2 regions of the Sinomonas sp. RB5 genome follow, and region 1 is predicted to be linked to the other one. Evidence: predicted binding sites of a transcription regulator. Region 1 holds the regulator's gene; the other holds the start of a gene.
What was found. Region 1 encodes LexA, which represses DNA repair genes until DNA is damaged. Its sites were predicted from a motif close to TCGAACANNTGTTCGA; they were not measured.

Region 1 (15,339 bases):
TACCCGAAGGGGTGCTCGGGATTCGCCTGCTTGCGGGCGCGCTTGCCCCCGAGGAGGAGGAGCAGCTGGTTGCCGGAGTCTGCGACCGAGTGGATCGCCTCGGCGAGCATCGACGAGGATGCCGTGAGCGCGAACGCGAGGAACTTCATCACCGCGATCGACAGGTTTGCTGCCAGTGCGGCAACGACGGCCTTGGTCCCACCACCGGACGACATGGTCCCCTCCTTGCAGAGCCCAGACTGATGTGCAGCCGCTGCCGTGAGGTGCGCACGGACGGCTCCGTCCTACCCTACGGGCATCTGCCCCGGCTCAGCGCCGCTGGCTCCTGGCGCTCGCATACAGGCAGACTGTCGCGGCGGTGCCGACGTTGAGGCTCTCTGCCCGCCCGTAGAGCGGGACGGCGACGCGGTGGTCGGCCAGGTCCTTCTCGGCCTGGCTGAGCCCCTGGGCCTCGTTGCCGAAGAGCCAGGCGGTCGGGTCCTCGAGCCGGTAATCCCCCGCGGTCCCCTCGCCGCCGGCCCTCCGCGCGGCCGAGGCGTCCTGGAGCCCGTCGAGGTCGAGCGGACCGGCGCCGTCGGCGGCAAGGATCTTCAGGCCCGCCCCGCGGGCCTCGGCAGCGAACGCTGCGGGGTCGACGCCGATGACCACCGGCACATGGAAGATCGAGCCGGCCGTGCTGCGGACGGCCTTGGGGTTGTAGATGTCGACGCTCCCCGCCGTGAGGACCACCGCGGAGGCGCCGGCGGAGTCGGCAGCGCGCAGGATCGTCCCCGCGTTGCCCGGGTCCTGGACCCGGCACATGACGGCGAGCAGCCGCGGCTGCTCAGCCAGGACAGCGGAGAGCGGAACGTCGAGCATGGTGCAGACGGACACGATGCCCTGCGGGTTCACCGTGTCGGCCATGGCCGCGAGCACGTCGTCGTCCGCCAGGCGCAGCCGGCCGGTGGCCTCGGCACGATGGGCGATCTCGGGATGGCGGGAGAGACAGGACTCGCTCGCGTAGAGCTCGACGACGATCGGCGCGCCCCCCTCGGCGCGCCGATCGGCGTCCAGGCGCAGGGCCTCGCGCACGGCCTGCGGCCCCTCGGCGAGGAACTGGCGGCGGCGGTTCCTCGCCGCCCGCGTGGCCAGCTTCGCGACATCGCGGACGCGGTCGGCGCGGGGGTTGGTCATGGTCGGACTCGGTATCACGGACCAACTCTAGCGAGCCCGATCCTGCCGGGAGCGCGGCAGCGCCCGCGCAGCCTTGGGCTGCGCGGGCGCTGGGCGATGCTGCTCTCGGGGCTACTTGGCGACCGGAGCGTTGACGTCGGCCGGGAGGGCCTTCTTCGCAACCTCGACGAGGGCCGCGAACGCGGCGGCGTCGGAGACAGCCAGCTCGGCGAGCATACGGCGGTCGACCTCGACCTCAGCGGCCTTGAGGCCCTGGATGAGGCGGTTGTAGGTCAGGCCGTTGGCGCGGGAGGCAGCGTTGATGCGCTGGATCCACAGGCGGCGGAAGTCGCCCTTGCGCTTGTGGCGGTCCTGGTAGCTGTACACGAACGAGTGCAGCAGCTGTTCCTTGGCCTTGCGGTACAGGCGCGAGCGCTGACCACGGTAGCCGGACGCCCGATCGAGGACGGTACGGCGCTTCTTCAGGGCGTTGACTGCCCGCTTCACACGTGCCACGTGCGTACTCCTTTTGAATCTCTCCCAGACACCCGGGCTCTGCCCGGCCGGGATGGCTCGTGGCCCCTCTCAGGGCCGGTGGGTGGAAGAAATCAGATGCCGAGCATGCGCTTGATGACCTTGGCGTCGCCGCCCGAGACGATCTTGTCCGCCGCGAGGCGGCGCGTGAGCGTCGTCGGCTTGTGCTCGAGGTAGTGGCGGCGGTTGGCCTGCTGGCGCTTGAGCTTGCCGGAACCGGTCAGCTTGAAGCGCTTCTTGGCGCCGCTGTGCGTCTTCATCTTCGGCATGGGAACCGATCTCCTTTTGCTTCCCGCGGCACGGGGCCGCGGATTTCGTTGGCGGCCTGCTCGCACAGGCCGACTCGTTGCGTGCCGCCCGCAGGCTGGGCCTGCGGCGGCGGACTCGGCGGGCGGTCCGCTCACCAGGAGCGAGCGGACCGGCCCGGCCAGGTCTGGTCTAGTTGCCCCGGCGGCCGGACGGCCGGGGCGCCGTCGGCTTCGGGGCGGACGGCTTCGGTGCCGCCGACGACGGGCGCGGCGCGCCCGGCTTGGGGACCGAAGGCTTCGGGACCACCGGCTTGGGCGCCGCCGCCGGCCGTGGGGCCGACTGGGCAGGCTTCGGGGCGGCCTCGGCTGCGGGCTTCGGCGCGACCGGCTGCGCGGGCGCAGGGGCCTTGGGCGCCTCGGCCTTCGGGGCCTCAGCCTTGGGCGCCTCAGCCTTGGGGGCTTCAGCCTTCGGAGCCTCGGCCTTCGGGGCCTCGGCCTTCGGAGCCTCAGCCTTCGGGGCCTCGGCCTTCGGAGCCTCAGCCTTCGGGGCCTCAGCCTTGGGGGCTTCAGCCTGCGGCGCCTCGGCGGGCTCCGCTGCCTGGGCCACGGACTCCTCGGGAGCCTCCGCTGCGGCGGGGGCTGCCTCCGGCTCCGCGTTCTCGCGGGCCTGGGCGGCCTGGAGGAACTCGGCGGGGATCGCGTCGCCCAGCGACTGGGTCAGCGGCGCCTGCCCGGCGGTGACCGAGGCGGACTTCGCTTCCTCGGCCTTGGCCTTGTCGGCAGCGCGCTGCGCCGCACGGCGGGCCTCCGCCTTCGCCTCCGCCTTGTTCTTCAGGGGGCCGATCACCATGACCATGTTGCGGCCGTCGATGCGGGGCGACGACTCGATCGAACCGACCTCGGCGACGTCCTCCGCGAACCGCTGGAGCAGCCGGATGCCCATCTCGGGGCGCTGCTGCTCGCGGCCGCGGAACTGGATCATGGCCTTGACCTTGTCGCCGGCACCGAGGAAGCGGAGCGCGTGGCCCTTCTTCGTCTCGTAGTCGTGCTTGTCGATCTTGAGGCGGAACCGGATCTCCTTCAGAACGGTGTTCGTCTGGTTCTTCCGCGCCTCGCGTGCCTTGACCGCAGCCTCGTACTTGTACTTGCCGAAGTCCATCAGCTTGCATACCGGTGGCTTGGCCTGGGGCGCCACCTCGACGAGGTCGAGGTCTGACTCCGTAGCCAGTCGCAGCGCATCTTCGATGCGTACGATGCCCACCTGCTCGCCCGCAGGGCCTACGAGGCGAACCTCGGGAACGCGGATTCGCTCATTGATGCGTGGATCGCTAATGTTCAAGCTCCTGTACATGTGACGGAAGTGCCCCGGCAACAAGGAAGGCCCCCGATTGCCGGTGCAATCGGAGGCCTCGGATGGCGCCCTCCCCGTCGGGGCGAGCCTGCTCGGCCCGACGTGCGCCGGGCCGGCCAACCTGAGTACCCGGCAGCTTTCCGGCCGCGAGGCCCGGACGCCGACAGGTGGGAGGTGATCTCCGCTTGCAAACTGTCAGTCGAGTATACAGGGTAGGCGCACGAAAACCCTCACCAGCGCCCTGTGGGGGTGCTGGCCGGGCTGTCGAACGGCTCACACGTGAATAACGACATCCAGTCGGTCTGTGCCAAGCTTATCAGCATGAGCAGCACCACCCCCAACGCCCCCATGCCCTCCGATGGCGCCCACCGCCACAGCTTCGACGCAGACCCCGCTGGCACCCCGGACGTGGATGCCCGGGTGCGCGACATCGCGGAGGTCGCGGCCGTGGAGGTCATCACGACGACGGCGGTCCACCTCATGAGCGCGGCCGCCGTCAAGTGCGGGCTGGCCGACGGTGCGGACGCGGCCGAGCTGAAGGACCTCGACGAGGCCCGCAAGCTCATCACCGCGCTCGCGGGGCTCGTGACCGCGGCCGCCCCCGAGATCGGCTCGCAGCACGCCGGGCCGTTGCGCGACGGACTCCGTTCCCTCCAGCTCGCCTTCCGCGAGGCGTCCGTGATCCAGGACGAGCCGGGCAAGGGCCCGGGCGAGAAGTACACGGGCCCGGTCAACTAGCGACGGGCGCTCGCCGCGGTCAGCCGACCGACTGCGGCGAGCGGCGCCGTCGTGCGCTCTGCGCGATGATGCCGCCCAGGCACAGGAGGGTCCCCGCGGCGCCGATGCCCACGAAGCCGGACCACGGGCCCACCGTGTCGATCATGGTGCCCGTCAGCGGCGATCCGAGCGCGGTCCCCGCGGTGAGCGCGGACCCGTACCAGCCCATCGCTTCGCCGCGGCGGCGCTCCGGGACGAGCTCGGCGACCCGCTCCGAGGCGGCCGAGAGCGTCGGTGCGCACAGGAGCCCGGGCAGCACCGAGAGCAGGCTGAGGGTCAGCGTGTCGTGGGCCAGGCCCATCGGGATGGTCAGCACGCTCATGGCCATGAGCAGGACCAGTGGCGAGATGGGCCGGTGCATCGCCCCATAGAGCAGGCCTCCGACGAGGGAGGCGAAGCACCAGAAGAAGAACACGACGCCGAGCTGGCCCCCTTCGCCATGCTCGCGCAGGATCGCGACGATCCCCACATCGGTGCCGGAGAGGACCATCCCTGCGCCGAACGCGACCGCCATCACCACGATGACCGCCACGCCGGCCCAGGCGGGACCGCCGGGAACCCGGCCGAGGAGGCGCCGCAGGCCCGACGCTCCGTCCGCCTGGCCGGCAGCGACCTCGGTGGGCGCGGGAGACTCTGCCGACTCCGGCCCGGAGGCCACCTCGACGAGCTCCGCGCCGTCAGCGTCGGTGACCGGAACCGCTCCGGGCTGCCCCGTGCGGGTGGGCGGGTTGAACCACAGCAGGGCGAGGCCTGCCAGCGCTGCCGAGGCGCCGACCCCCATGAGGCCCCAGACCGTGGAGACGTCGACGGCGACGAAGGCGGCGAGGGCGGGGCCCACCATGAAGGTGACCTCGGTGCAGATCGAGTCCAGGGCGAAGGCGGTGCGGCGCTGCCCCGCATGGGTCATGACGCCGAGGGACTGGCGCACCACCGAGAAGACCGGCAGGGCGAAGAGGCCGCCCACGAGCGCCGCGACGAGCAGCCATGGGTAGTCCAGGTGCGGGGCGACGCCCCACACGACCGCCTCCGCCACGATGGAGGGGATGAGCGCGGGCCGCAGTCCCGCCGTGTCGACCCGGCGGCCCCTCCACGGGGCACCGAGGGCGATCCCGATCGTCAGTACCGCCGCCACGGCGCCCGCGGCCGCGTACCCGAGGCCGAGTGTCTGGACGACGTGCAGGGTCAGGAGCACGCCGGCGGCGGAGTGCGGGAGCCGCGCGACCATCGCCACGAGCAGCAGGCGCCGGACCTCTTTCCGGCGCCACAGGTGCCCGTACTGGGCGAAGTCCATGGGTTCCTCTTCCGCGTGCACCGCCCGGCGGTGGCAGGGCGGAACTCAGCCGTCCGCGGCGCGGACCTTGACCTCGATGGAGTCGACGGCTTCCGCGAAGCGGGTGCTGACGGCGAGCCTGCCGTTCAGCTCTGACACCGTCTCACGCACCGCCTCCGCTGGCAAACCCGGTGCGAGGGAGACCGTCAGGCGCAGCTCCGGCCCCGGGCCGCCGCCCGCGACGATGCGCCCCGCCGCGTCCCTCGACGCCACCCCTGCGCCCGGGGAGATCGCGATGCCGCGCACCGGGGAGAGCCCTTCGGCGGCCTTCTCGACCTCGTCCACGAGGGAAGGGTCCGCGTACGAGGGGGTCCATTCCTTCTGCTGGGCGAGCGCCCAGACCGCGGGGCGCCGCAGCACGAGGGTCACGTCAGCGCCCGGGTCGAGCACCAGCAGCTCGGCGCCTTCGGAGACGGCGGAGAGCGCGGCGCGGGGAGCGAACACCGCGACGGGGCGGGCGTCCCCGTGCCACGCCTCGAGGCGTTCGACGGAGGTGAAGACCGGCAGCGCCTTGCGGCCGTCCGGGGCGGCGACCGTCACGAGGGCCATGTCCGCCTCCTTGTCCTCGGCGAAGCCGTGCTCGCCGAGGCCTCCCTCGGCCAGGCTGGCCACGACGGCGACGAACACGCGCGCTCCGGCGAGGGCGCGGTGGATGCCGGCCTCGCTCCCGGTGCCCGCCACGAGGTCGGCGACCGCGGCGGCCACGGCGGGGTCCGGGCGGCCCTCGTCGGCGTCGAACTGGTGGAGGGGGTTGCCGTCGCCGCTCAGGTCGCGCCCGTCCCAGGGCTGGCCGGCGGAGTCGGCTGGGCGGCCGGCGCGGGCGAGCGCCGCGGCGATGTGCCCGGGAAGGTGGCGTTCCGGCGAAGGCGACGGGCCGTCGTCGTGCGCCCCGGCCATTCAGCGCCGCCCGGCGACGTCGAGCGCCTCCGGCAGCGTGAACTGGCCGGAGTAGAGGGCCTTGCCCACGATCGCGCCCTCGACGCCGAGGGGCACGAGGGTCCGCAGGGTGCGGAGGTCCTCGAGGCTGGAGATGCCGCCGGAGGCCACGACGGGCTTGTCCGTGCGGGCGCACATCTGCTGCAGGAGCTCCACGTTGGGCCCGCGGAGGGTGCCGTCCTTGGTGACGTCCGTGACGACGTAGCGGGCACAGCCGGCGTCCTCGAGCTGGGCGAGCACCTCCCAGAGGTTCCCGCCCTCCTTGGTCCAGCCGCGGCCGGCGAGGGTCGTGCCGCGCACGTCGAGGCCGACGGCGATCCGCTCGCCGTGGCGGGCGATGGCCTTGGCCGTCCACTCGGGATCCTCGATCGCCGCCGTGCCGAGGTTCACCCGGGCCACCCCGAGCTCGAGCGCCGCCTCGAGGGAGGCGTCGTCGCGCAGGCCGCCGGAGAGCTCGACCTTGAGCGAGAGGCCGCGCACGACCTCGGCGATGAGCGCCCGGTTGTCGCCGCGGCCGAACGCCGCGTCGAGGTCCACGAGGTGGACCCACTCGGCGCCGGCGTCCTGCCACGCGTGGGCTGCATCGAGCGGCGAGCCGTAGCCGGTCTCGCTGCCGGCCTCGCCCTGGACGAGCCGGACGGCCTGGCCGTCGACGATGTCGACGGCGGGCAGCAGTTCGAGGACGGGGGCCTGGTCGGTCATGGTGTCTCCCTCAATGTCGTCTCCGCCGGCTCACGCGGCCGGCAGGGTCAGCAGGTAGGCCGCCACGAGGGCGGCTGCGGCGAGCGCCCCGAAGGCGATCCAAGTCCAGTTGGGCAGTCCCTGGCGGCGGAACGAGACGGCACCGCCGACCAGCAGCCCCGCGAGGCCGAACAGCAGCACGGACCACATGCGTCAGGACGCCCCGGCAGCGGGCCTGGTGAGCGACTCGACCCAGTTGCGCAGGAGCCGGGCCCCGGCGTCGCCCGACTTCTCGGGGTGGAACTGGGTGGCGCACAGCGGGCCGTTCTCGACCGCGGCGATGAACGGCGCGCCGTGCTCGCTCCACGTCACGAGCGGGGGCGCCATGCGCGGCTGGGCCACCTCGAAGTCCCACGACTGCACCCCGTAGGAGTGCACGAAGTAGAAGCGCTCGTTCTCGACCCCGGCGAAGAGCTTCGAGCCCTCGGGGACGGTGACGGTGTTCCAGCCCATGTGCGGGACGACCTCGGCGGGGAGGAGCTCGACCGTGCCGGGCCACTCGCCGAGGCCCTCGGCCTCGACGCCGTGCTCGATGCCGCGCTCGAACATGACCTGCAGGCCGACGCAGATGGCGAGGACGGGCCGTCCCCCGGCGACGCGGCGGCCGATGATCCGCAGTCCGTCGACCGCGGCGAGCTCCTTCATGACGGTCGCGAAGGCCCCGACCCCGGGCACGACGAGGCCATCCGCCGCAAGCGCGTCCTCGGCCTTCGAGCTCAGGGTGACGGCCGCTCCGGCGCGCTCGAGGGCGCGGACCGCGGAGCGGACGTTCCCCGATCCGTAGTCGAGCACGACGACGGTGGGCCGGCCGTGCGGGTCCGGCACCTTCTCCGCGGCGTGCCTCGGGTCGACGACGACCGCGCCCGGGGTGCCCTCGGGGGCGGTGGGAAGGGCGTCGGGCGCCGCGGTCACAGGGCCCCCTTCGTGGACGGGATGGCGTCGCCGATGCGCGGGTCCGGCTCGACGGCGGCGCGCAGGGCCCGGGCGAAGGCCTTGAACTGGGCCTCGACGATGTGGTGCGGGTCGCGGCCCGCGAGGACGTTCATGTGCAGGCAGATCCCGGCGTGCAGGGTGATGGCCTCGAACACGTGGCGCGTGAGCGAGCCGGTGAAGTGGCCGCCGATGAGGTGGTACTCCTGGCCCGCAGGCTCCCCGCTGTGGACGAGGTAGGGGCGCCCCGAGACGTCCACGACCGCGTGCGCGAGCGCCTCGTCGAGCGGCACCGAGGCCTCGCCGAAGCGGCGGATGCCGGCCTTGTTCCCGAGCGCCTGCTTGAGGACCTCGCCGAACGTGATCGCGATGTCCTCGACGGTGTGGTGGACGTCGATATGCGTGTCCCCGGTCGCCTTCACGGTCAGGTCGATCAGCGAATGCTTGGACAGGGCCGTGAGCATGTGGTCATAGAACGGGACGCTGCTGGAGATGTCGGAGCGGCCGGTGCCGTCGAGGTTGATGTCGACGAGGACCGAGGACTCGCTCGTGGTGCGCTCCATCCGCGCGGTCCGCTGGGTCACGGGCGCGGTCTGCAGCTCGGTACTCATGGGTGTGTGTCCTTCGATCAGGCGTCTGCGGGGGGTGCTTCTCTATTCTAGGCGGCGGGCAGGCGGCCGTCCGCGGCGAGGAGCTCCTCGAGCCGTGTCAGGAACGCGCTCGTCTCGCGCTCGGTGCCCGCGGTGACCCGCAGGCTGCCGGGGATCCCGACGTCGCGCACGATCACGCCCGCCTCGAGCAGGCCGTGCCAGATCTTCTGCGGGTCGTCGAGACCTGTGAAGAAGACGAAGTTCGAGTCCGAGGACGCCGGCGTGAGGCCCATGCGCGCCAGTTCCTTCACGATGCGGTCCCGCTGGTGCTTGATCTCCTCGACCTCGGCCATGAGCGAGGCGCGGTGCTCGAGCGCGGCGAGCGCCGTGGCCTGGGTGACGGCGGAGAGGTGGTACGGGAGGCGGACAAGGCGCAGCGCGTCGATGACCTCGGGGGCGGCGGCGAGGTAGCCCAAGCGTGCGCCGGCGAGGGCGAAGGCCTTGCTCATGGTGCGCGTCACGATCAGCCGGGGGCGGCCGGGCAGCAGCGTGAGGGCGCTGTGCGTGCCGAGCTGGGCGAACTCGGCGTACGCCTCGTCGACGATGACGATGGCCTGGCTCGCCTCGCCCGCCTCGTAGACGGCCTCGACCACGTCGAGGCCGAGAGCCGTCCCGGTCGGGTTGTTGGGCGAGCACAGGAAGACGATGTTCGGGGCGAGCTCGCGCACCTGGCGCGCGGCCGAGGCTGCGGTGAGCTCGAAGTCCTCCTGGCGGGTGCCCTTCAGGTAGGCGGTGCCGGTCCCGGCGGCGAGCAGCGGGTACATCGAGTAGGTGGGAGGGAAGCCGAGGGCCGATCGCCCCGGGCCGCCGAAGGCCTGGAGGATCTGCTGCAGCACCTCGTTCGACCCGTTGGCGGCCCAGAGCTGCTCCGGGGCGAGGCCGTGACCGAGGTACTCGGCAAGGGCCTCCCGCAGCCGCGTGAACTCACGGTCCGGATACCGGTTCAGGCCCCCGACGACTCCGCGGACGGCCTCCACGATGGCATCCTGGACGTCCTGCGGAACGCCGTGGGTGTTCTCGTTGACGTTGAGCTGGATGGGGACATCGATCTGCGGCGCGCCGTACGGATGCTGGCCGCGGAGGTCATCGCGGAGAGGGAGCCGGTTGAGTCGCTGAAGCTGGTCGTCCACCGCTCCAGCCTACGCCAGCGCCCTCGGCGCACCCCATTCGGAGGCGGCAGGACGGGACGTTCGTGACGCCCGGCACCGGAGCGGCCCTGCGGCTACTTGAGGACCGGGACGAGGATCTGTTCGCCGGGGAGCACCCGGACGCCGGTGAGGCCGTTGAGGTCCTGGATCTGGCTGACGGTGACCCGCGGGTCCTGGTTCGGCACGCGCCGGGCGGCGATCGTCCACAGGGACTCCCCCGGCTGCACCGTCACGGTCACGGTGGCCCCCGGGCCGGTGAGGGGCGCCGCGCCCGCCTGGGCCGGCACCGTGAGGGCCGCCCATGCGATGAGCATCGCGAGCGTTGCCAGGAACAGCGGGACGACGACGAGGACGATGCGCCCCCGCCGCGTCAGGCGCAGCGGCGTGCGGGAGGTCCGTGCCGCGCGGGGTGCCGCGAGGGGGCCGAGATGGATCGCGTGTGCCATGGTCTGCCTTCCCCTGCACCTCCCGGGTCCGGCGGCGCGGCAGGCTTCGATTCTTCGAAGCTCCGGCGCAGGAGCGGGACTCGGAGGTGCAGCTTTTTCGAATGCATCTTCGAACTGCTTGGTTCCTTCCTAGCACCTGTCCACGAACAATGTCCAGACTCGCTCGAACATGTGTTTGAAAGGTGCACACAACTGTCCTACGGTGGGAGCAGCACGGGGCACGGGCACGAACCTTCGGACCGGCTGCTCCCTTTCGAGGCCATGGAGACATGGTGCGGAGGGGGTCCGACAGTTCTGGTCCCGAGCCGGCACAGGCCGCGCGGAGGCGCGGGCGGCGAAGGGACAGGGACGGCATGGCACCACGGACGAAGGCGGCAAAAGGGCTGACGGCGCGCCAGAAGAGGATCCTCGAGACGATCCAGCGCTCGGTACAGCTCAAGGGGTACCCGCCCTCGATGCGCGAGATCGGCGACACGGTCGGGCTCGCGAGCCTCTCGAGCGTCACGCACCAGCTGTCGCAGCTGGAGAAGCTCGGCTACCTGCGGCGCGACCCGAAGCGTCCGCGCGCCATGGAGGTCCTGATGCCGCTCACCCTCGACGAGGGCGAGCTCAGCGTCAGCGGCGAGGGTGCCGCGGCGCTGCTCGGCGCCGGCGGGGCCACGCTGGAGACCATGGCGTCCGCAGCGGACACGGCCATGGTCCCGCTCGTCGGCCGCATCGCTGCCGGTGGCCCGATCCTCGCCGACCAGGCGGTCGAGGACGTCATGCCGCTCCCCCGCCAGCTCGTGGGCTACGGGGAGCTGTTCATGCTCCGCGTCAAGGGCGACTCGATGATCGATGCGGCCATCTGCGACGGAGACTGGGTCGTCGTCAGGCGGCAGAACAGCGCCGAGAACGGCGACATCGTCGCGGCCCTGCTCGACGACGAGGCCACGGTCAAGACGTTCCGGCAGCGGGACGGCCACACCTGGCTCCTGCCGCAGAACACCAGGTACGAGCCGATCCTGGGCGACGAGGCGACGGTCATGGGCAAGGTCGTCTCGGTGCTGCGCTCGGTCTGAGCGCAGCCTCAGCCCGCCTGCGCGAGCCTCCCGAGCGCGTCCAGCACCACGCGGCGGTCGGTGGTGCCCCACAGCGGCGGCAGTGCCCCGCGCAGGAAGGCGCCATAGCGCTCGGTGGCGAGGCGCGAGTCGAGCACGGCCACGACCCCGCGGTCCGCGGTCGTGCGGATGAGCCGCCCGGCGCCCTGGGCGAGGCGCACCGCCGCGTGGGTCGCGGAGACGCTCATGAAGCCGTTGCCCCCGTCCTGGGCGACGGCCCGGGAGCGGGCGGACATGAGCGGGTCGTCCGGGCGCGGGAACGGGATCCGGTCGATCACGACGAGCCGGCACGACTGCCCCGGCACGTCGACCCCCTGCCAGAGGGACATGGTCCCGAACAGGCAGGTGTCCGGCTCCGCCGCGAACTGCTTCACGAGCGCGCTCATGGAGGACTCGCCCTGGCACAGGATCGTGGTCTCCAGCCGCGACCGCAGCTCGTCGGCGGCCTCCTCGGCCGCGCGCCGCGAGGAGAACAGGCACAGCGCCCCGCCGCGCGAGGCGGCAAGGAGTGCCTCGAGCTCGTCGAGCGCCTCGGGCGAGACGCCGCGGCAGGGCTTGGGCAGGTGCCGGGCGACGTAGAGCATGCCCTGCTTCGGGTAGTCGAACGGGGAGCCGACGTCCACGCCGGTCCAGGTGGGCGCGCCGGGGCCCAGGAGGCCGAGGGCGCCCGCGGTGGGCTCGAAGGCGGAGCCGATCGCGAGCGTCGCGCTCGTGAGCACCACGGTGTGCCCGTCGAAGAGCCCGTCGCGGAGCCTGCCGCCGATGCTCAGCGGCGCGATGTGGAGCATGGCCGGTGCGTCGTCGTCCGGCGCGGAGTAGCCCGTGACGGGGTCCGGGGCGCCCAGGCGGGTGACCCAGACGACTTCACGGTTGGCCTCGGCATCGAGGAGCCGCTCGCAGACCTCCAGGACGGCCATGAGCCGCGACCGGGCGACCTGCCGGGCGCCGTCGGCCGACTGCGACTCCCCAGGCTTCGAGTCGGAGAGGGCCACGCGGCACGCGTCCCGGACGAGCGCGACGTTCTGGGCCTGCTCCTCGTTCAGGCCGCGCGCCAGGAGGCCGGTAGGTGCGGAGGTGAGCGAGAGCTCCAGGGCGGTGGCGGCGCCCTGGAGCGCCTCGACCGAGATGGCGCAGTGCCGGCGCGCGCTCGAGGCGGCCGCCTGAATCATCTGCCCGGAGAGCTGGGCGCTCACGGCGCCGGTCACCCGGTCGGCGAGCTCGTGGGCCTCGTCGACGACCACCACGTCATATTCCGGGAGGACATTGAGGCCCTCGAAGGCGTTGATGGCGAGCATCGCGTGGTTGGTCACGACGATGTCGGCCTCGGCCCCGCGCTGGCGGGCGAGCTCGCTGAAGCATTCGGCGGCGAAGGGGCACTTCTGCGCGCCGAGGCACTCAAGGGCGGTCACGGAGACCTGCCGCCATGCACGGTCGGTGACGCCGGGGACGAGGTCGTCGCGGTCCCCGGTCTCGGTCTCCTCGGACCACTCGCGCAGCCGCTGCACCTCGCGGCCGAGCTGGCTCGTGGGCCCGGCGCCCGGGTGGGGCACCGCGTCCTCGCCGAGGGAGAACAGCTGGCCCTCGGCCGGCTCGTCGGTCGGGAACCCGCCCTCGAGCTTGTGCCGGCACAGGTAGTTGGAGCGGCCCTTGACCAGGGCCACGTCCACCGGCCGGTCCAGGTGGGGCGTGACCGCCTCGAGCAGGCGCGGCAGGTCGCGGCCCACGATCTGCGCCTGGAGCGCGAGCGTCGCGGTGGCCACCACTGCCGGGCGGTCGCTCGCCTGCGCATGCGCGATGAGCGGCACGAGGTACGCGAGCGACTTGCCGGTGCCGGTGCCGGCCTGGACAAGGAGGTGCTGGCCGTCGGCGATCGCCCGGGCGACCTGCCTGGCCATCTCGTGCTGGCCGTCGCGCTGCTGGCCGCCCATCGCGGCGACCGCCGCGTCCAGGAGGCCGAGCGCCTCGCGCTCGTCTGCCGCGCCGGCGGACGGTGGGCGCACGACGGCGGGCGCGCCCCCGCCGTCGTGCGCTGGGGTGCGGTGGGGATCAGTCATGGACGACGAACGGCTCCAGCTCCGCCGCGAACTCCTCCCGGACCACGACCTCGACGCGCGTGCCCGACTCGACGTGCTCGAGCGAGCGGATCTCCGCGCTCGAGGTGTGCAGCCGGTTGAGGATGTCGCCGCGGCTGTAGGGCACGAGGATCGTCAGGGCCACGTCGGGGCGCGGGATCGCGTCGCTGATGGCCTCCTTGAGCTCCGCGATGCCCTGCCCCGTCCGGGCCGAGACCACGACGTGGCGGGGCTCGCGCTGGCGGAGCCGCTCGAGGACGAACGGGTCCGCCGCATCGGCCTTGTTCAGGACGATGATCTCGGGGACCTTCCGGGCGTCGACGTCGGCGAGGACGGCGCGCACGGCGGCGATCTGGCCCTCGGGATCCGGATGCGACGCGTCCACCACGTGCAGGATCAGGTCGGCGTCCGCGACCTCCTCGAGGGTCGAGCGGAAAGCCTCCACGAGCTGCGTGGGCAGCGAGCGGACGAACCCGACGGTGTCCGCGAGCGTGTACGGCAGGCCGTCCGGAGTCTCGGCCCGGCGCACGGTCGGGTCGAGGGTCGCGAACAGCGCGTTCTGCACGAGCACGCCCGCGTCCGTGAGGCGGTTGAGCAGCGAGGACTTGCCGGCGTTGGTGTAGCCGGCGATCGCGACCGAGGGGACCTCGTTGCGCTTGCGGTTGGCCCGCTTGGTCTCGCGGGCCGGCTTCATGCCGGCGATCTCGCGGCGCAGCTTGGCCATGCGGGTGCGGATGCGCCGCCGGTCGAGCTCGATCTTGGTCTCGCCGGGGCCGCGGGAGCCGATGCCGCCGCCCGCGGCGCCGACGCGGCCGCCGGCCTGCCGGGACATCGACTCGCCCCAGCCGCGCAGGCGCGGGAGCAGGTATTCGAGCTGGGCCAGCTCGACCTGGGCCTTGCCCTCGCGGCTCTTCGCGTGCTGGGCGAAGATGTCGAGGATGAGCGCGGTCCGGTCGATGACCTTGACCTTGACGATGTCCTCCAGCCCGCGGCGCTGGGACGGGGAGAGCTCCGAGTCCACGACCACGGTGTCGGCCCCGGTCGCCGCGACGATGTCGCGCAGCTCGAGCGCCTTGCCCGAACCGAGGAAGGTCCCCGCGTCCGGCTTCTGGCGGCGCTGGACCACGCCGTCGAGCACCTCGGACCCCGCGGTCTCGGCCAGCGCGGCGAGCTCGCGAAGGGAGTTCTCCGCGTCCTCGAGCGTGCCCTCGGACCAGAGGCCGGCGAGCACGACGCGCTCGAGGCGCAGCTGCCGGTACTCGACCTCGGTGATGTCCTCGAGCTCGGTGGACAGGCCCGCCACGCGACGCAGGGCGCGCCGCTCGGCGAGGTCCTGCTGGTCGCCGTCGTAGTCTCCGTGCTCAGTCTCGACGTCGGTGATGGCCAGCGCACGGCCGTCGCCGAGCGCGCCCCGGGGGCGCTCCGAGCGCTGGTCGGCCCGGGAGCCCTTGGCGGTCGCAGCCTCCTCCTTCGCGAGGATCCTGTCGATCACCGCCTGGATGTCGGCCGGGCTGAGGTCCTGGGGCGCGTCGCTGCCCCCTGCCGCACGGGACGATCCCGTGGTGTGCTGTTCGTCGGTCATGGTCTCCTTCGAGGATGCAGTTCCAGAATAGTGCGGGCGCGCGGCGGCGCCACTGCGAGGCGGGGTGGGCTGTGGAAAAGCGCCCAGAGGGTGCTCGGGTAGCACGGTGCTCCTTGGTGGTCTCTGTTCGTGGTCCGGCCGGAATGGTCCATCGGCTCGGGGAAGGCCCGGAAACCCCGGCTGCGCACCTCAGGGGAGGGCAGCGGGAGGTGTCATCGGGTCACTTGAACAGGCGCATGAATCAAGTATACCGGATGCTGGGGGCCGCCCGCGGGGCACTGCCCGTGCGCGGCTCACGCCCCCGTCGGATTCGCACTAGGCTCGATTCCCATGGACCAGGCA
Region 2 (15,339 bases), on a different contig from region 1:
CTTGGGGACGTTGAGGTTGTTGATGACCACGGGGGCGTGGCCCAGCAGCCGCGACTGCTCCACGAGCGAGTTCATCCACGCCCCGCCCCGCTTCGTGGGCCGGGCGAAGTAGTCGCCGAGGAAGAGCCCGAGGCCCGAGCCGTCGGCGTCGAGCACCTCCCAGACGCGCACGTCCTCGTGGTAGCCCGAGAGGTCGGGCCGCTCCCGGAACGTGAGGCCGAAGAGCCTCCCGGCGGCGTAGAAGACGCCGTCCTCGAGCACCCTGTCCAGCTCGAAGTAGGGCCGCAGCGCCTGCTCGTCCACGGAGTACCGCTCCCGGCGGACCTTGGCGGAGTAGAAGGCCCAGTCCCACGGCTCGAGCTCGTGGCCCGCGGCCTCGGCGAGTGCCTCCGCCTCGCCCGCGGCATTGCGCACGGCCGCCGGAGCCAGCCGTCCCAGCATGTCCTCCACAGCCGAGATCGACGGCGCGGTCTGGTCGTCGACGGCCAGCTCGGCGAAGTCGGCGAAGCCGAGCAGCTCGGCCTTCTCGGCGCGCAGCCGGGCCATCGCGGTGACGAGGTCGAGGACGTCGGTCCCCCCGCCGGAGCTGCCGCGGGAGACCGAAGCCTCGAAGATGCGGCGGCGCAGGCCGCGGTCCTCGAGCACGGCAAGGTGGGGCTGGGCCGTGGGCTGGATGAACGTGAGCAGCCAGCCGGACTTGTGCCCGGCGGCGCGGGCCGCCTCGGCGGCGGAGGCCCTGTCGTCCTCCGGCATGCCCGCGAGCTCGGCGGGGTCGGTGACGAGGACCGCGGCCTCGTTGATGCCCTTCGCGACCCGCTGGCCGTACTCCGTCCCGAGGCGGGTGAGCTCGGCGTTGACCTCGCGCAGGCGCTCCTGGCCGGCCTCGTCGAGGGCGATCCCGGCGCGCCGGAAGGCGGCGAGCCATTCGGAGACCAGGCGCTCGGACTCCGGGTCGAGGCCCTCCACGGGGATGGCGGCGAAGCGCTCGTAGAGCGTGTGGTTGAGGTAGACGGCGTCCTCGTGGGCCGAGAGCTCGGGCATGAGCTCGCTCTCGAGGGCCCGGATGCCGTCGGTGCCGTGCGAGGACACGAGCGTCATGAACGCCGAGACGGCACGGTTCAGCAGGGCGCCCGAGCGCTCCATCGCCACCGCGGTGTTCTCGAAGTCCGGCGCGGCGCTGCTGCCGGCGATCGCGTCAATCTCGGCGAGGTGCTCGGCCAGGCCGGCCCGGACGGCCTCCGCGTAGTCGGCATCGTTGAGGTCGGCGAAGGGCGGGAGCCCGTAGGGCAGCGTGCTGGGGGCGAGGAGCGGGTTCGTCATGAAGTGAGGCTTTCATGTGCCGCGGCACGCGGACAAGGGGGCCGCGCCGGTGCGCCGCCGGCCCCCAGAACGGGCGACGGCGGCCGCGCGAGGTGCGCGGCCGCCGTCGTACCCGGTATCCGCCGGCCGGGCGTGTCAGCCCTGCGTGAACACGAGCGACATCGGGGTGGCCTGGGCCCCCTGGCCCTGGGGGTTGTCCTTGAACATGCCGGCGATCGTCTCGGTCGGCAGGTCCGTGTCGTGGCCCATGACGACGACGCCGAGGTCGTTGGCGTCCATGATGGCGGTGCCGCCGAACAGCTCCGCGGCGCCCGCCGGCAGCGCCGCGCGGACGGCCGCGCTGAGGGCGCGGGCCACGCCCTCGGGGTCCTTCGGCGCGAGCTTGACCGAGTTGCTCGCGGCGCCGAGGCTGTACGGCGTGGCGCCGTCGATCGCGTTGATGTTGTTCCCGACCACGTCGTAGAAGACGCCGCTCTTGCCCTGCAGCTTGCCCACCACGGAGGCCGCGGCGGCCTTGGCGATGAGCGGCAGGCCCACCTCGTTGATCGCGATCTGCATCGACCAGGGGCTCCCGAGCCCGATCCCCGCGGGGGTGCGGGTGACGAACTTCGACAGGACGCGGGCGGCGGGGGAGACCTCGATCTCCCAGACCGGGAAGGACCGGCCCTGCGTGATCGCGACGATCTTCTCGCTCACCAGCAGGTACCACGCCTTGCCGTCGACGGCGGCGCGCGCCTCCTCGGGGGCGCCGGGCAGCCCGTCGAAGAACCGCTCCACGTAGGACGTGACGGCCGGAGCGAGCTCGGTGTCCTTCGCGAAGACGTCCGTCTGCAGGGGGTAGCGGCGGTACACCCCCGAGCCCGAGGCGATGTCGAGCTCCTTGCCGGGGTTGGCCTCGTAGTCGCTCTTGTCCGCCTTGACGTCGGCGGGCGCCTCGTCCTTGTCGATGAACTCGCGCAGCCACAGCTCGACGTTCAGCAGGCGCCAGAAGATCATCGTGTCGGCGTCGTTCTTGCCGTTGAGGTACTCCTCGAAGGCGGTGAGGACCTGCTCGCGGTCCCAGTACGGGCGCGAGTAGAACGAGTTGGACATGAAGACCTTGTAGATGCGCTCCTTCATGAGCGTGAACCACTCGGCCTCGGGCGTGGTGAAGCCGATCTTGTTGCGCCGGTTGCTGATCATCTCGGGCAGGAGGCCGCGCGTGGCGTCGCGGAGCACGCGCTTGTTCCAGCCCTCCTTGATGATCGCCTCGTCGGAGAGGCTGAACAGGTACTTGACCACTTCCTTGTCGAGGAACGGCACGCGGCCCTCGAGGGAGAAGCGCATCGTGTTCTTGTCCTCGTAGCGCAGCAGCGAGGGCAGGGACTTGGCGAACAGGTCGTCGATGAGCCGGGCCTTGAGGTTCGCCCGGATGTTGCCGAAGGACTCGCCCGAGAACTTGCCGGTCCACGACTTCTTCAGCAGGGTGCCCATCGAGACGGTCTTCTTGCCGCTCGCCATGCCCTTGAGCCGGAAGCGGCCGAGCCGGTAGAAGATGTCCAGGCTCGAGCCCGACTCCTTGGCCAGCGTCGCGTAGTCGCCGGCAGCCTTGAGCTGGCGGAGGTAGGCGAAGTAGTAGGGGATGTAGCCCGCCATCATCTCGTCGGCGCCCTGGCCGTCCAGGAGCACCGTGACGTGCTTGGAGGCCTCCTTCATGACGCAGTACTGCGCGTAGGGGCCCGAGGAGATGATGGGCTCCTCCATGGTCCGCACGAAGTCGGCCAGGTCCGCGTCGAAGCCCTCCGGGGTGGGCTTGATCTTGTGCGCCTCGATGGTGCCGCTGCACGCGGCGATGGCGGCGTCGGCGTACGCCTCCTCGTCGTTGATCGCGTTGGGGAAGACCGCGCTGAATGTGTTCTGCTTCGCGCCGACGGCCTCGAGGCCCTCCGCCTTCTCCTGCATGAGCCGGTTGATGGTGACGACGACGGCGGACGAGTCCAGCCCGCCCGAGAGCGCGCTGCCCACGGGGACCTCGGAGTTCAGGCGGATCCGGATGGCCTCGGTGAAGCGGCGCCGGTACTCGTCGATGACCTCGGGCGTGTAGGGCGTGTTGACCTCGGCCAGCTCGGCGAGCTCTTCCCGCAGGCGCGTGAAGGAGGAGATGCGGAAGCGGCTCGTGGCGAGGTCCACCGTCATCATCTCGCCCGGGAGCAGCTTGCGGACGCCGTCGAAGAAGGTCTCCTCGGTGTCGTCGTGGATGCGGTACTGGAGGTACCGGTACAGGATCCGCTCGTTGGGCCGGGCCTCGACGAGCCCCGTGGCGAGGATCGGCTTGATCTCCGAGGCGAACAGCAGCTGGGGATCCTGCTCGGTGCCGGCATTGGCCCAGTAGAGCGGCTTGATGCCGAAGTGGTCACGGGCCAGGACCAGCTGGCCCCGGTGCCGGTCGAAGATGGCCAGGCCGAACATGCCGTTGAACCGGTCGAACGCCTCGGCGCCCCACTCCTCGTACGCCTGCAGCACCACTTCGGTGTCGGAGGCGGTGCGGAAGCTGCGGCCGGCCGCTTCGAGCTCGGCCCGCAGTTCCCGGTAGTTGTAGACCTCCCCGTTGTAGACGAGGACCGTCTGGCCGTCGGCACTGATCATCGGCTCCTGGCCGTGGGCGACGTCGACGATCGCGAGCCGCCGGTGCGCGAGCCCCACGCTGCCGTCGGTGAAGTAGCCCTCGCCGTCGGGCCCCCGGTGCACGATGCAGGTGTTCATCGCCTCCAGCAGCGATTCATCGAGCCCAGCGCCGAAATAGCCGGCGATTCCGCACATAGTGCTGTCCTCATCTGTTGTCCTGCGGGTCTGCGCTCCATGCTACCGGCGGGGCCCCGGGGAACCGCCGCGGAGGGTCCCGACTAGACTGTCACGGTGACATCGAACGCCCCGACCCCGCCGCAGCCAGCACCGGATCCCCGCCCAGCCCAGGACCAGGGCGCGCCCGTGGTCGGTGTGCTCGCCCTGCAGGGCGATGTGCGCGAGCATCTCGCGGCCCTGGAGCAGGCCGGCGCGCGGGCGGTCAAGGTGCGCCGTCCCGAGGAACTCGACGAGGTCGACGGCCTCGTGGTCCCCGGCGGGGAGTCGACCACCATTGACAAGCTGGCCCGTGCCTTCGGCATCGCCGAGCCGCTGCGGGCCAAGATCCGCGCAGGCTTCCCCGTGTACGGCTCGTGCGCCGGGATGATCCTGCTCGCCGACGAGATCGCGGACCCCACTCCTGATCTTGCAGGCAGGCCGCAGGAGTCGTTCGGCGGCCTCGACATCACGGTGCGGCGCAATGCGTTCGGCCGCCAGCGGGAGTCGTTCGAGACGGATCTGGACTTCAAGGAAGTGGACCAGAGCCGCGGGCCCGTCCACGCCGTGTTCATCCGCGGGCCGTGGGTCGAGCGCGTCGGCCCCGACGTCGAGGTCCTCGCCGAGGTCGATCCAGCGCACGCGTCGCACACGGCGACCCTCGGGGGCAGGTCTAGAATTGTCGCAGTGCGTTCTGGACGGCTGCTCGCCACATCGTTCCACCCCGAGGTGACGGGCGAGACACGGATCCATGAACTTTTCATCCGCATGATCAGAGGAGAAGCGTAGGCATGTCCGGCCACTCCAAATGGGCGACCACCAAGCACAAGAAGGCCGTCGTCGACGCCAAGCGTGCCAAGGCGTTCGCCAAGTACATCAAGACCATCGAGGTCGCCGCGCGCATGGGCGGCCCCGACCTCTCCGGCAACCCCGCGCTCGACCTCGCCGTCAGCAAGGCGAAGAAGAACTCGGTCCCCAACGACAACATCGACCGCGCCATCAAGCGCGGCGCCGGCCTGACCGGCGAGGCGATCGAGTACACCGAGATCATGTACGAGGCCCGCGGGCCGCAGGGCTCGGCGCTCCTCATCGAGTGCCTCACCGAGAACCGCAACCGCGCCGCGGCGGATGTGCGCCTGGCGGTCACCCGCAACGGCGGCTCCATGGCCGACCAGGGCTCGGTCAACTACCTGTTCGCCCGCAAGGGCGTCGTGGTCCTGCCAAAGAACGGCCTCTCCGAGGACGACCTGCTCATGGCGGTGCTCGACGCCGGTGCCGAGGAGGTCAAGGACGGCGGCGAGAACTGGATCGTCTACTCCGAACCCGCCGACCTCCAGGCCATCCGCGACGCCCTGACCGCGGCCGGCATCGAGTACGACACCGACGAGGCCGAGTTCGTGCCCTCGATGGAGGTCGACCTCGACGCCGACGGCGCGCGCAAGTTCGTGCGCCTCGTCGATGCCCTCGAAGACCTCGACGACGTGCAGAACGTGTACACGAACGCGGGCATGAGCGACGACGTCATGGCGGAGCTCGAGAACGACTGAGGCGTGAGTACCCCCGAGGCGCCCGGCGCGCGGACTGCGAGGCCGGGCGCCGGCCTGCGGGTGCTGGGTGTCGACCCGGGCCTGACCCGCTGCGGCATCGGCGTCGTGGACGTCGCCGCCGACCGCCGGGCGACCCTCGTCGCCGTCGGGGTGGTGGGGACGAAGGCCGACGAGCCTCTGGACGCGCGCCTGCTGGCCATCGCCCAGGCGATCGACGAATGGCTCGACCGCCACGAGCCGGAGGTCGTCGCCGTGGAGCGCGTCTTCTCCCAGCTGAACGTGAGCACCGTCATGGGCGTCGCCCAGGCCTCGGGCGTGGTGATCGCCGCGGCGGCGCGCCGCGGCATCCCGGTCGCGCTGCACACTCCCAGCGAGGTCAAGGCCGCCGTGACCGGCAGCGGCCGCGCGGACAAGGACGCCGTCACGCGCATGGTCACCAAGATCCTCCGGCTCGAGACGGCCCCGCGCCCGGCGGACGCCGCCGACGCCCTCGCGCTGGCCCTCGCCCACGCGTGGCGCGGCAGCGCTCCCGGCTCGCCCTCCGCTGCGGGACGCACGACGGCGATGCAGGCCACGGCGCTCACGGCCGCGCAGAGGCTGTGGCAGGAAGCCGAGGCGAAGGCGCGCCGCGGCCGATGAGCCGCGCACGCGCCGGGTGGCGGAAGGGCGAGCCGAGGCGAAGGCGCGCCGCGCCCCTTGAGGCGGGTCCACGCCGTCGCCCGCTAGAGTTCTCGTAGATATGTTCGGATCCAACGGCCACGGCAACGGGCAAGGCAAGGGGTATCGGTGATCAGCTTCCTCCGCGGTCCGGTCGCCCACGTGGGGCTGTCCTCGGGCGTGCTCGACGTCAACGGCGCGGGCATGGCGTTCTGGGCGACGCCCCAGACCCTCGCCGGGCTCAGGCTCGGCGAGGAGGCAACGGTCCACACCTCGCTCGTGGTGCGCGAGGACTCCCTGACGCTGTTCGGGTTCGCCGACGCCGAGGAGCGGGAGGTCTTCGAGGTGCTTCTGGGCGTCTCCGGGGTGGGCCCGCGGCTCGCGCTGGCCGTCCTGGCCGTCCACACCCCGGAGGCGGTCCGCGTCGCGGCGCACTCCGAGGACGCGAAGGCCTTCACCAAGGTGCCGGGGATCGGTCCGAAGGTGGGCGCCCGGCTCGTCCTCGAACTCAAGGGCAAGCTCGTGCCCCTCGGGACCGCTCAGGAGCCCGCGGTCGCCGCCGCGGGGGCCGAGGCGCCGTGGAAGGCCCAGGTCATCGAGGCGATGGCCTCCCTCGGGTGGAGCGAGAAGGACGCCGCCGCGAGCATCGAGAAGGCGATGGCCGACGCTCCCGAGGTCGCCGCCTCGGGAAGCGTCCCCGAGATCCTGCGGGCCACGCTGCGCTGGCTCGGCCAGGGCGCACGGGCGCTGAAGGCCGGCGCCCGTGGCTGAGCCGTCGCTGGTCGCCAGCCAGGAGGAGCCCGAGGAACGGGCCCTCGAGGCGGCGCTGCGGCCCAAGTTCCTCGACGAGTTCGTGGGCCAGGGGCGGGTCCGCCGCCAGCTCTCGCTGGTGCTCGAGGCGAGCCGGATGCGCGGCCGCACCGCGGACCACGTGCTGCTGTCCGGACCGCCGGGCCTCGGCAAGACCACGCTCGCCATGATCATCGCCGGCGAGATGAATGCTCCCCTGCGGATCTCCTCCGGCCCGGCGATCCAGCACGCCGGCGACCTCGCCGCGATCCTGTCCTCGCTCTCCGAGGGCGAGGTGCTCTTCCTGGACGAGATCCACCGCATGTCGCGTCCCGCCGAGGAGATGCTCTACATGGCGATGGAGGACTTCCGGGTCGACATCGTGGTGGGCAAGGGCGCGGGCGCGACGGCGATCCCGCTCGACCTGCCCCCCTTCACCCTCGTCGGGGCGACCACCCGGGCGGGACTCCTCCCCGGGCCGCTGCGGGACCGCTTCGGGTTCACCGGCCACCTCGAGTTCTACACCGTGGAGGAGCTCGAGCTCGTGCTGCGCCGTTCTGCGGGCCTTCTGGACCTGAAGGTGACCTCCGCCGGGTTCACCGAGGTGGCCGGGCGGTCGCGGGGCACCCCGCGCATCGCGAACCGGCTCCTGCGCCGGGTGCGGGACTGGGCACTCGTCCACGGCATCGAGCAGATCGACGCGCGCGCGGCGGGCGCGGCGCTGGACATGTACGAGGTCGACGCGCGGGGGCTTGACCGGCTCGACAGGGGGGTCCTGTCCGCACTCGTGACGAAGTTCGGGGGCGGCCCCGTGGGGCTGTCCACCCTCGCGATCGCGGTGGGGGAGGAACCGGAGACCGTCGAGACGGTCGCCGAGCCCTACCTGGTCCGCGAGGGCCTCATGGGCCGGACGCCCCGCGGGCGGATCGCCACGCCGCTGGCCTACGAGCACCTCGGCCTCCCGGTCCCGGCCAGCGCCCCGTTCGCCGAGAGCGCAACGCTGTTCGGTCCGGGCTCGGACGAGGCCGATGGATCGTTGGACTGATCGGGGCCGCCCTGCAGCGTGCCCTTAGACTGGGATCACACCCTCGCGTGGCCGAGGGCCCCTATGCCGCGCCCGGGACCCGCCCGAACGCTACCCGAGCCCCACACAGATTGGACCTTGTATGGACCTGATGACCATCCTCCTGCTGGCGGTCTTCGCCTTCTTCATCTTCACCATGTTCCGGCGGAACAAGAAGACGCAGCAGCAGCAGGCTGAGATGCAGTCCAAGTTCTCGCCCGGCGTGGAGGTGATGACGAGCTTCGGCCTCTACGGCCGGATCGTCTCGGTGAACGACGCCGAGAACAAGGTGGTCCTCGAACTGAGCCCCGGCAACGAGGCGACCGTCCACCGCCAGGCCGTGACCAAGGTCATCGAGCCCGCCGCCCCCGCGGCCGGCGAGCCCGCTGCCCCGCTGGCGGGCGAGGCCGCCCCCGAGGCCGGCGCGGCGCCGTCGTCCGGGATCACGCTCGGCAAGTCCGAGGAGGCGGCCCCCCGTCCTGAGGACCGGCTCGACGAGACGCCGGAGGAGACCCTGCGCCGCCTCAACGACGAAGGCAACACCAGCAAGTAGCCGAACGCGCCGCCCGGCCACCGCCGGGCGGCTCCGCGCCCACTGGGCGCCGTCCCCCATCGAAGGACCACCATGGCACGATCCCGCACGCGGCCGGGACTGAAGACCCTCATCTCACTCGGCGTCATCCTGCTCGCCCTCGTCGGCATCCTCGGCGGCGGAAAGCTGGCGGGCCAGGCATCCTGGGCGCCGAAGCTCGCCCTCGATCTCCAGGGCGGCACGGAGATGATCCTCGCCCCGAAGGTCTCGGGCGGGTCTCAGATCAACCAGGACCAGCTCAACCAGGCGGTCGAGATCATCCGGCAGCGCGTCGACGGCTCCGGTGTGTCCGAGGCCGAGATCAGCACCCAGTCGGGGCGCAACGTGGTGGTGAGCCTCCCGGGCACACCGTCCGCGGAGACGCGCCAGCTGATCCAGGCCTCCGCCGACATGAACTTCCGGCCCGTGCTCACGACCGGCGATCCCGCGGCGGTCCCGGCCGACCAGCAGCTCACGGCCGACAAGCTCCCGAAGCCGACGGCGGCGCCCAAGAACGCCAGCGACACCAACTGGATCACGGCCGACGTCTACAAGCAGTACGAGGCGCTCGACTGCACGAAGCCGCAGCCGGAGAGCACCCAGCGGTCCGACCCCAGCAAGCCCCTCGTGACCTGCGAGGCCGCGAACGGGACCCAGCCCGCGGTGAAGTACATCCTCGGCCCGGTCGAGGTCGTCGGCACGGACATCGCCGGATCCTCCTTCCAGCTGCAGCAGGGCCGCCAGGGTGCCGTCACCAACGAGTGGGCCGTGAACATCCAGTTCAACGACGCGGGCACGCAGAAGTTCAAGGCCGTGACGGAACGCCTCAACGGCTACTACGTGGCCAATCAGAACGACCCCAAGGCCCAGTTCGCGATCGTGCTGGACGACAAGGTCCTCTCGGCGCCCCGGACGCAGGCCGTCATCACTGACGGGCGGCCGCAGATCACCGGCAACTTCACCCAGCAGAGCGCCCAGGCGCTCTCGGACCAGCTGCGCTACGGCGCGCTGCCCATCAGCTTCGACATCCAGAGCGAGGACCAGATCTCGGCGACGCTGGGCACCCAGCAGCTCGAGATGGGCCTCCTCGCCGGTGCGATCGGCCTGCTCCTCGTGGTGGTGTACTCGCTCTTCCAGTACCGCGCGCTCGGGTTCGTCACCATCGCCTCGCTCGTGGTCGCCGGCGCGCTGACCTACCTCGCGATCGCCATCCTCGGCTGGACCGAGAACTACCGCCTGTCCCTGGCGGGCGTCGCGGGCCTCATCGTCGCGATCGGCCAGACGGCCGACTCGTTCATCGTCTACTTCGAGCGCATCCGCGACGAGCTCCGCGAGGGCCGGGGCCTGGTCTCCGCCGTCGAGAACGGGTGGAAGCGCGCCAAGCGGACCGTGCTTGCCTCCAAGGCCGTGAACCTCCTCGCCGCCGTGGTGCTCTACTTCGTCGCGGTCGGCAACGTCCGCGGCTTCGCGTTCACCCTCGGACTCACCGCGATCGCCGACCTCATCGTCGTCTTCATGTTCACCCACCCGATGCTGCAGGTGCTCGCACGCACGCGCTTCTTCGGCGAGGGCCACCGCTTCTCCGGCCTCGACCCGGAACGGCTCGGCGCCGTGCCCCTCTATCGGGGCGCCGGCCGGCTCCGCGAGGCCTCCGAGGCCGCCAGGGCCAACCTCAAGCCCAAGAACGCCGCCGCCGCGCGCGAAGCCGGCCGGCGCATGACCATCGCCGAGCGCCGCGCCGCCGAGGCCCAGAAGCAGTCCGAGATGACCGCTGCCTCCGGGCGGAGCGGCCGCGCGTCCAAGGGCGCGGGGGAGGAGAACTGATGTCCAACTTCTTCGCACGCTTCGGCAACGAGCTCTACACGGGCAAGCGCTCCTACCCCTTCGTGGAGCGCAAGAAGATCTGGCTCGGGGCGGCCGCGGTGCTCGTCCTCGTCTCGATCCTCATCCCGGTATTCACCGGCGGGTTCAACCTCGGCATCGAGTTCCGGGGCGGCAGCGAGTTCCGGGTCTCGGACACGGCCTCCACTGACGTCCACCGCGGCGAGCAGGCCGTGGACTCCGTGGCTCCTGGCAATCAGCCCCGGGTGAGCAACATCGCGCCCGGCACGATGCGGGTCCAGACGGAACGGCTCAGCGATACCCAGACCCTCGAGGTGAAGGGCAAGCTCGCGACCGCCTATGGCGTCGCCGCCGACCATGTGACGTCATCCTTCGTCGGGCCGACGTGGGGAGCGGACGTGTCCAAGCAGGCCCTGCTGGGCTTCGTCATCTTCGTGGCCCTCGCGGCCGTGCTCATGGCGCTGTACTTCCGCACCTGGAAGATGTCGCTGTCCGCGCTCACCGGCATGTTCGTCACGATGATCATCACCGCCGGGGTGTACGCGGCCAGCGGGTTCGAGGTGACCCCGTCGGCCATCATCGGCTTCCTGACCATCCTCAGCTATTCGCTCTATGACACCGTGGTGGTCTTCGACAAGATCCGCGAGAACACGGCGGACATCACGGCGTCGACGCGCAGGACCTTCGCCGAGGAGGTCAACCTCGCCGTGAACCAGACCCTCGTGCGCTCCATCAACACCATGATGGTCGCCGTGCTGCCCGTCGCCGCGATCCTCTTCATCGGTGCCGGCCTGCTCGGCGCAGGGACGCTGCGGGACCTCTCGCTCGCGCTGTTCGTCGGCATCCTGATCGGCACCGCCGCGACGATCTTCATCGCCGCGCCGATGTACGCGTGGCTGCGCGAACGGGAGCCCGGCCTCCGCAAGCAGGCGGAGCGCGTCGAGGCGCGTCGGTCCTCGGCGAACGCGGCCGTCTGAGCGGCCGCGCGGGGCATACACTGAGGGAATCCCGTCAACGAATGGAGGTCCCCTCGGTGGTGGAGCGTCCGACGTCCCAGGCCCCGGCAGGGGCGCCCGGTGCCGCGGGGAGCGGCGCCGGGGGCCCGTCGTCGCCCGCGCGCACGGCGTCCCCCGCACCGCAGGCCGCCCCGGCACCTGCCGGCGCGGGCGGGAACAGCCTGCTCGAGCGCCCTACGCTCGGCCGCCGGGACTGGTCCTTCGCGAGGCTGGCACGGCTGACCGGCCGCGGGCCGAGCGCCCACTCGCCGATCCTCGAGCCGCTGCTGCGCACCGTGCGCGCCAACAACCCGCGGGAGGACTTCGACCTCATCCAGCGGGCCTACGAGGTCGCGGAGCGCAGCCACCAGGGGCAGAAGCGCAAGAGCGGCGACCCCTACATCACCCATCCCGTCGCGGTGGCCACCATCCTGGCCGAGCTCGGGATGACCGGGACGACGCTTGCCGCGGCGCTCCTGCACGACACCGTCGAGGACACCTCCTACACGCTCGAGCAGCTGAAGAAGGACTTCGGGCCCGAGGTCGCGATGCTCGTGGACGGCGTCACGAAGCTCGACAAGGTCCAGTTCGGCGAGGCGGCCCAGTCGGAGACCGTGCGCAAGATGGTCGTGGCGATGGCCAAGGACATCCGCGTGCTCGTGATCAAGCTCGCGGACCGGCTGCACAATGCGCGCACCTGGCGCTTCGTCTCACCAGAATCCTCGGCCCGCAAGGCCCGCGAGACGCTCGAGATCTTCGCGCCCCTCGCGCACCGGCTCGGCATGAACACCATCAAGTGGGAGCTCGAGGACCTCTCCTTCGCGGCGCTCTACCCCAAGGTGTACGAGGAGATCGTGCGCATGGTGGGGGCGCGCACCCCGGAACGGGAGAAGCAGCTCTCGGTGATCCGCGCCCAGATCGCTGACGACCTGCGCGCGGCGAAGATCAAGGCCGAGATCACCGGCCGCCCCAAGCACTACTACTCGATCTACCAGAAGATGATCGTCCGCCAGAAGGAATTCGACGACATCAACGACCTCATGGGCGTCCGCGTCCTGGTCGACACGGTGCGCGACTGCTACGCAGTGCTGGGCACCCTGCATGCGCGGTGGAACCCGCTTCCGGGCCGGTTCAAGGACTACATCGCGATGCCCAAGTTCAACATGTACCAGTCGCTGCACACGACCGTGATCGGGCCGAGCGGGAAGCCGGTCGAGATCCAGATCCGCACGCACGACATGCACCGGCGGGCCGAGTACGGCGTCGCGGCCCACTGGAAGTACAAGGACCAGCCGCGCACGCAGAGCCACACGCCCAGCGGCAAGGCCTCCGAGATGGGCTGGCTCCGCTCGCTCGTGGACTGGCAGCAGGAGACCTCGGACCCGGGGGAGTTCCTCGACTCGCTCCGGTTCGAGATCAACGCGAAGGAAGTCTTCGTGTTCACGCCCAAGGGCGAGGTCATGGCGCTGCCCGCCGGATCCACCCCGGTGGACTTCGCCTACGCGGTGCACACCGAGGTGGGCCACCGGACCATCGGGGCCCGGGTCAACGGCAAGCTCGTCCCGCTCAACAGCGAGCTCAACCACGGCGACTGGGTCGAGATCTTCACCTCGAAGGCCGAGGGCGCCGGCCCGAGCCAGGACTGGCAGCACTTCGTCAAGAGCGCCCGGGCCCGCAACAAGATCAGGCAGTGGTTCTCGAAGGAGCGCCGCGAGGAGGCGATCGACAAGGGCAAGGAGCTGCTCACCCGGGCGATGCGCAAGCAGAACCTCCCGCTGCAGCGCCTGCTCAGCCACGACGCGCTGCTCGCCGTGGCCCAGGAGTTCCGCTACCAGGACATCGCGGGGCTCTACGCCGGCATCGGCGACGGCCACGCCTCGGCCCAGTCGGTGGTCGAGAAGCTGGTCGACAGCCTCGGCGGTGCGGCGGGTGCGGCCGAGGACATCGCCGAGACGATCGCGCCCACCAAGGGCAGCACTCCGCCCAAGTACTCCAACTCCGGCGTGATCGTGAAGGGCGTCGGCGACGTGTGGGTCAAGCTGGCCCGCTGCTGCACCCCCGTGCCGCCGGATCCCATCATCGGCTTCGTGACGCGCGGCTCCGGGGTCTCGGTGCACCGGACGGACTGTACGAACATCGCCACGCTGCGTGCCGAGCCGGACCGCATGGTCGACGTCGAATGGGCGCCCACCCAGTCCAGCGTGTTCCTCGTCGAGATCCAGGTGGAGGCGCTCGACCGCAAGAGCCTGCTCTCCGACGTGACCCGCGTGCTCTCCGAGAACCACGTGAACATCCTCTCCGCCCATGTGCACACGTCCACCGACCGGCTGGCCGTCTCGCGCTTCGCGTTCGAGATGGGGGACCCCAAGTACCTCAGCCATGTGCTGGGTGCGGTGCGACGGATCGACGGCGTATTCGACGTCTACCGCACCACCGGCAACCGGCGCCGCACCTAGCAGGAAGGCCCCCGCTCGGGCGGTCCGCCCGCCGTGCGGCCCTCCGGAGAGCCGAGCCGGCCGAGCACGCGTCGCGCCCTCTCCTTGTGGGGCTGCCGGGGCATCGCCTCGAGCCCCGCGGACACGAGGGCCGGGGTGAGTCCCAGGCCGGGATGGTCCAGCAGTCGCCGCAGCACGGGCAGCGCCGTGCGCTCCTCGGAGTGGAGCGCGAGGTCGATCGCCGTGCGGAGGCCGCTCGTGACCCTCAGTCCCGCGATGTCGACGACGTCGAGGTCCCCGAAGCGCACCTCGTGGACCAGGAGCCTGTCCCCGGTGCCGAGCCGCGCGAGCCGCCGGGTGCTCTCGACGAGCATGATTGGCCGCTCCGGCGCCGGCGCGCAGCCCAGGATCCAGGCCGCAGTCATCCGCCCCGCCACGGTCCGCTCGCGCACCCGCGGAGTGAGCGTCTGCGCCAGCGCCCGCGCCCTCAGCTGGGCCGTCGCACGCACCGCCGCGGGCACGTACACCTGGGCGAGGATCCGCCGGACCACCCCGTCGGACTCCATCGCCTGCAGTTCGACGGAGCTGAAGGGGAACCCGGCCGTGAGCACGGGCGGCCCGCCGAGGCCCGCGCCGCGGGGGAGGAGGGAATCTGGCATACGGTCATCATGCCCCGGCCTGCGGGCTGCGCGCGCGCCCGGGCCGATGCCTGTGGACAACGCCCCGCGGAGCGGACGCACTGAGGGCCCGGCACCGCACGATGGCGGTGCCGGGCCCTCAGGAGGACGGGGGGAGCCGGATCAGCCGAGCTCGTCCGCCGACTTCTTCAGCGTCGTGAGCCACAGGCGCCGCGCATCCAAGGCCTCCTGGGCCTTGGCGGTCGCCCGGGCGTCACCCTTCGACTGGGCCGCAGCGAGCTCCTCCTCGAGGCTCGTGATCGAGGCCTCAAGCTGGCTCAGGGCCGAGTCGGTGCGGGCCTTCGTCTCCGGATCCGTGCGGCGCCAGTTCTCGTTCTCGGCCTGCGCGACGGCGTCCTCGATGCGGCGGAGCCCCGACTCCATGCGTCCCATGTCGGCACGCGGGACGCGGCCCGCCTCCTCCCACCGCTCCCGGAGGGACTGGAGCGCCTTCTTGGCCGCGTTCAGGTCCTGCACCGGCAGGATCTGCTGGGCCTCGGCGAGGAGGGCCTCCTTGACCTTCAGGTTCGACGAGTACTCCCGGTCCACCGCATCGTTGGCGGCCTGGCGCGCCTCGAAGAACACGTTCTGCGCGGCCCGGAAGCGGACCCAGAGGGCGTCGTCCT

Region 2: ruvA (Holliday junction branch migration protein RuvA) is a predicted target of LexA. The motif match lies at 6,416-6,431, and genes of this name have one in related genera.

The regions. Positions count from the first base shown of each region.
Region 1 is NZ_JBSSGJ010000004.1:35,623-50,961, forward strand. Features, by position in the region: gene ACVWWH_RS06385 (cation diffusion facilitator family transporter) at 1-215, opposite strand, end outside; gene ACVWWH_RS06390 (TrmH family RNA methyltransferase) at 310-1,173, opposite strand; gene rplT (50S ribosomal protein L20) at 1,285-1,668, opposite strand; gene rpmI (50S ribosomal protein L35) at 1,761-1,955, opposite strand; gene infC (translation initiation factor IF-3) at 2,125-3,285, opposite strand; gene ACVWWH_RS06410 (DUF1844 domain-containing protein) at 3,607-4,023, shown strand; gene ACVWWH_RS06415 (MFS transporter) at 4,043-5,353, opposite strand; gene ACVWWH_RS06420 (SseB family protein) at 5,399-6,289, opposite strand; gene priA (bifunctional 1-(5-phosphoribosyl)-5-((5-phosphoribosylamino)methylideneamino)imidazole-4-carboxamide isomerase/phosphoribosylanthranilate isomerase PriA) at 6,290-7,030, opposite strand; gene ACVWWH_RS06430 (hypothetical protein) at 7,061-7,210, opposite strand; gene hisH (imidazole glycerol phosphate synthase subunit HisH) at 7,223-7,894, opposite strand; gene hisB (imidazoleglycerol-phosphate dehydratase HisB) at 7,978-8,610, opposite strand; gene ACVWWH_RS06445 (histidinol-phosphate transaminase) at 8,658-9,779, opposite strand; gene ACVWWH_RS06450 (LysM peptidoglycan-binding domain-containing protein) at 9,872-10,243, opposite strand; gene lexA (transcriptional repressor LexA) at 10,597-11,304, shown strand; gene ACVWWH_RS06460 (ATP-dependent DNA helicase) at 11,313-13,397, opposite strand; gene hflX (GTPase HflX) at 13,390-14,997, opposite strand; gene ACVWWH_RS06470 (class I SAM-dependent methyltransferase) at 15,328-15,339, shown strand, end outside.
Region 2 is NZ_JBSSGJ010000005.1:209,226-224,564, reverse strand. Features, by position in the region: gene ACVWWH_RS08470 (M3 family metallopeptidase) at 1-1,320, opposite strand, end outside; gene asnB (asparagine synthase (glutamine-hydrolyzing)) at 1,456-4,119, opposite strand; gene pdxT (pyridoxal 5'-phosphate synthase glutaminase subunit PdxT) at 4,288-4,926, shown strand; gene ACVWWH_RS08455 (YebC/PmpR family DNA-binding transcriptional regulator) at 4,929-5,684, shown strand; gene ruvC (crossover junction endodeoxyribonuclease RuvC) at 5,739-6,323, shown strand; gene ruvA (Holliday junction branch migration protein RuvA) at 6,471-7,112, shown strand; gene ruvB (Holliday junction branch migration DNA helicase RuvB) at 7,105-8,175, shown strand; gene yajC (preprotein translocase subunit YajC) at 8,306-8,746, shown strand; gene secD (protein translocase subunit SecD) at 8,819-10,588, shown strand; gene secF (protein translocase subunit SecF) at 10,588-11,583, shown strand; gene ACVWWH_RS08420 (RelA/SpoT family protein) at 11,625-14,057, shown strand; gene ACVWWH_RS08415 (hypothetical protein) at 14,054-14,695, opposite strand; gene ACVWWH_RS08410 (DUF349 domain-containing protein) at 14,837-15,339, opposite strand, start outside.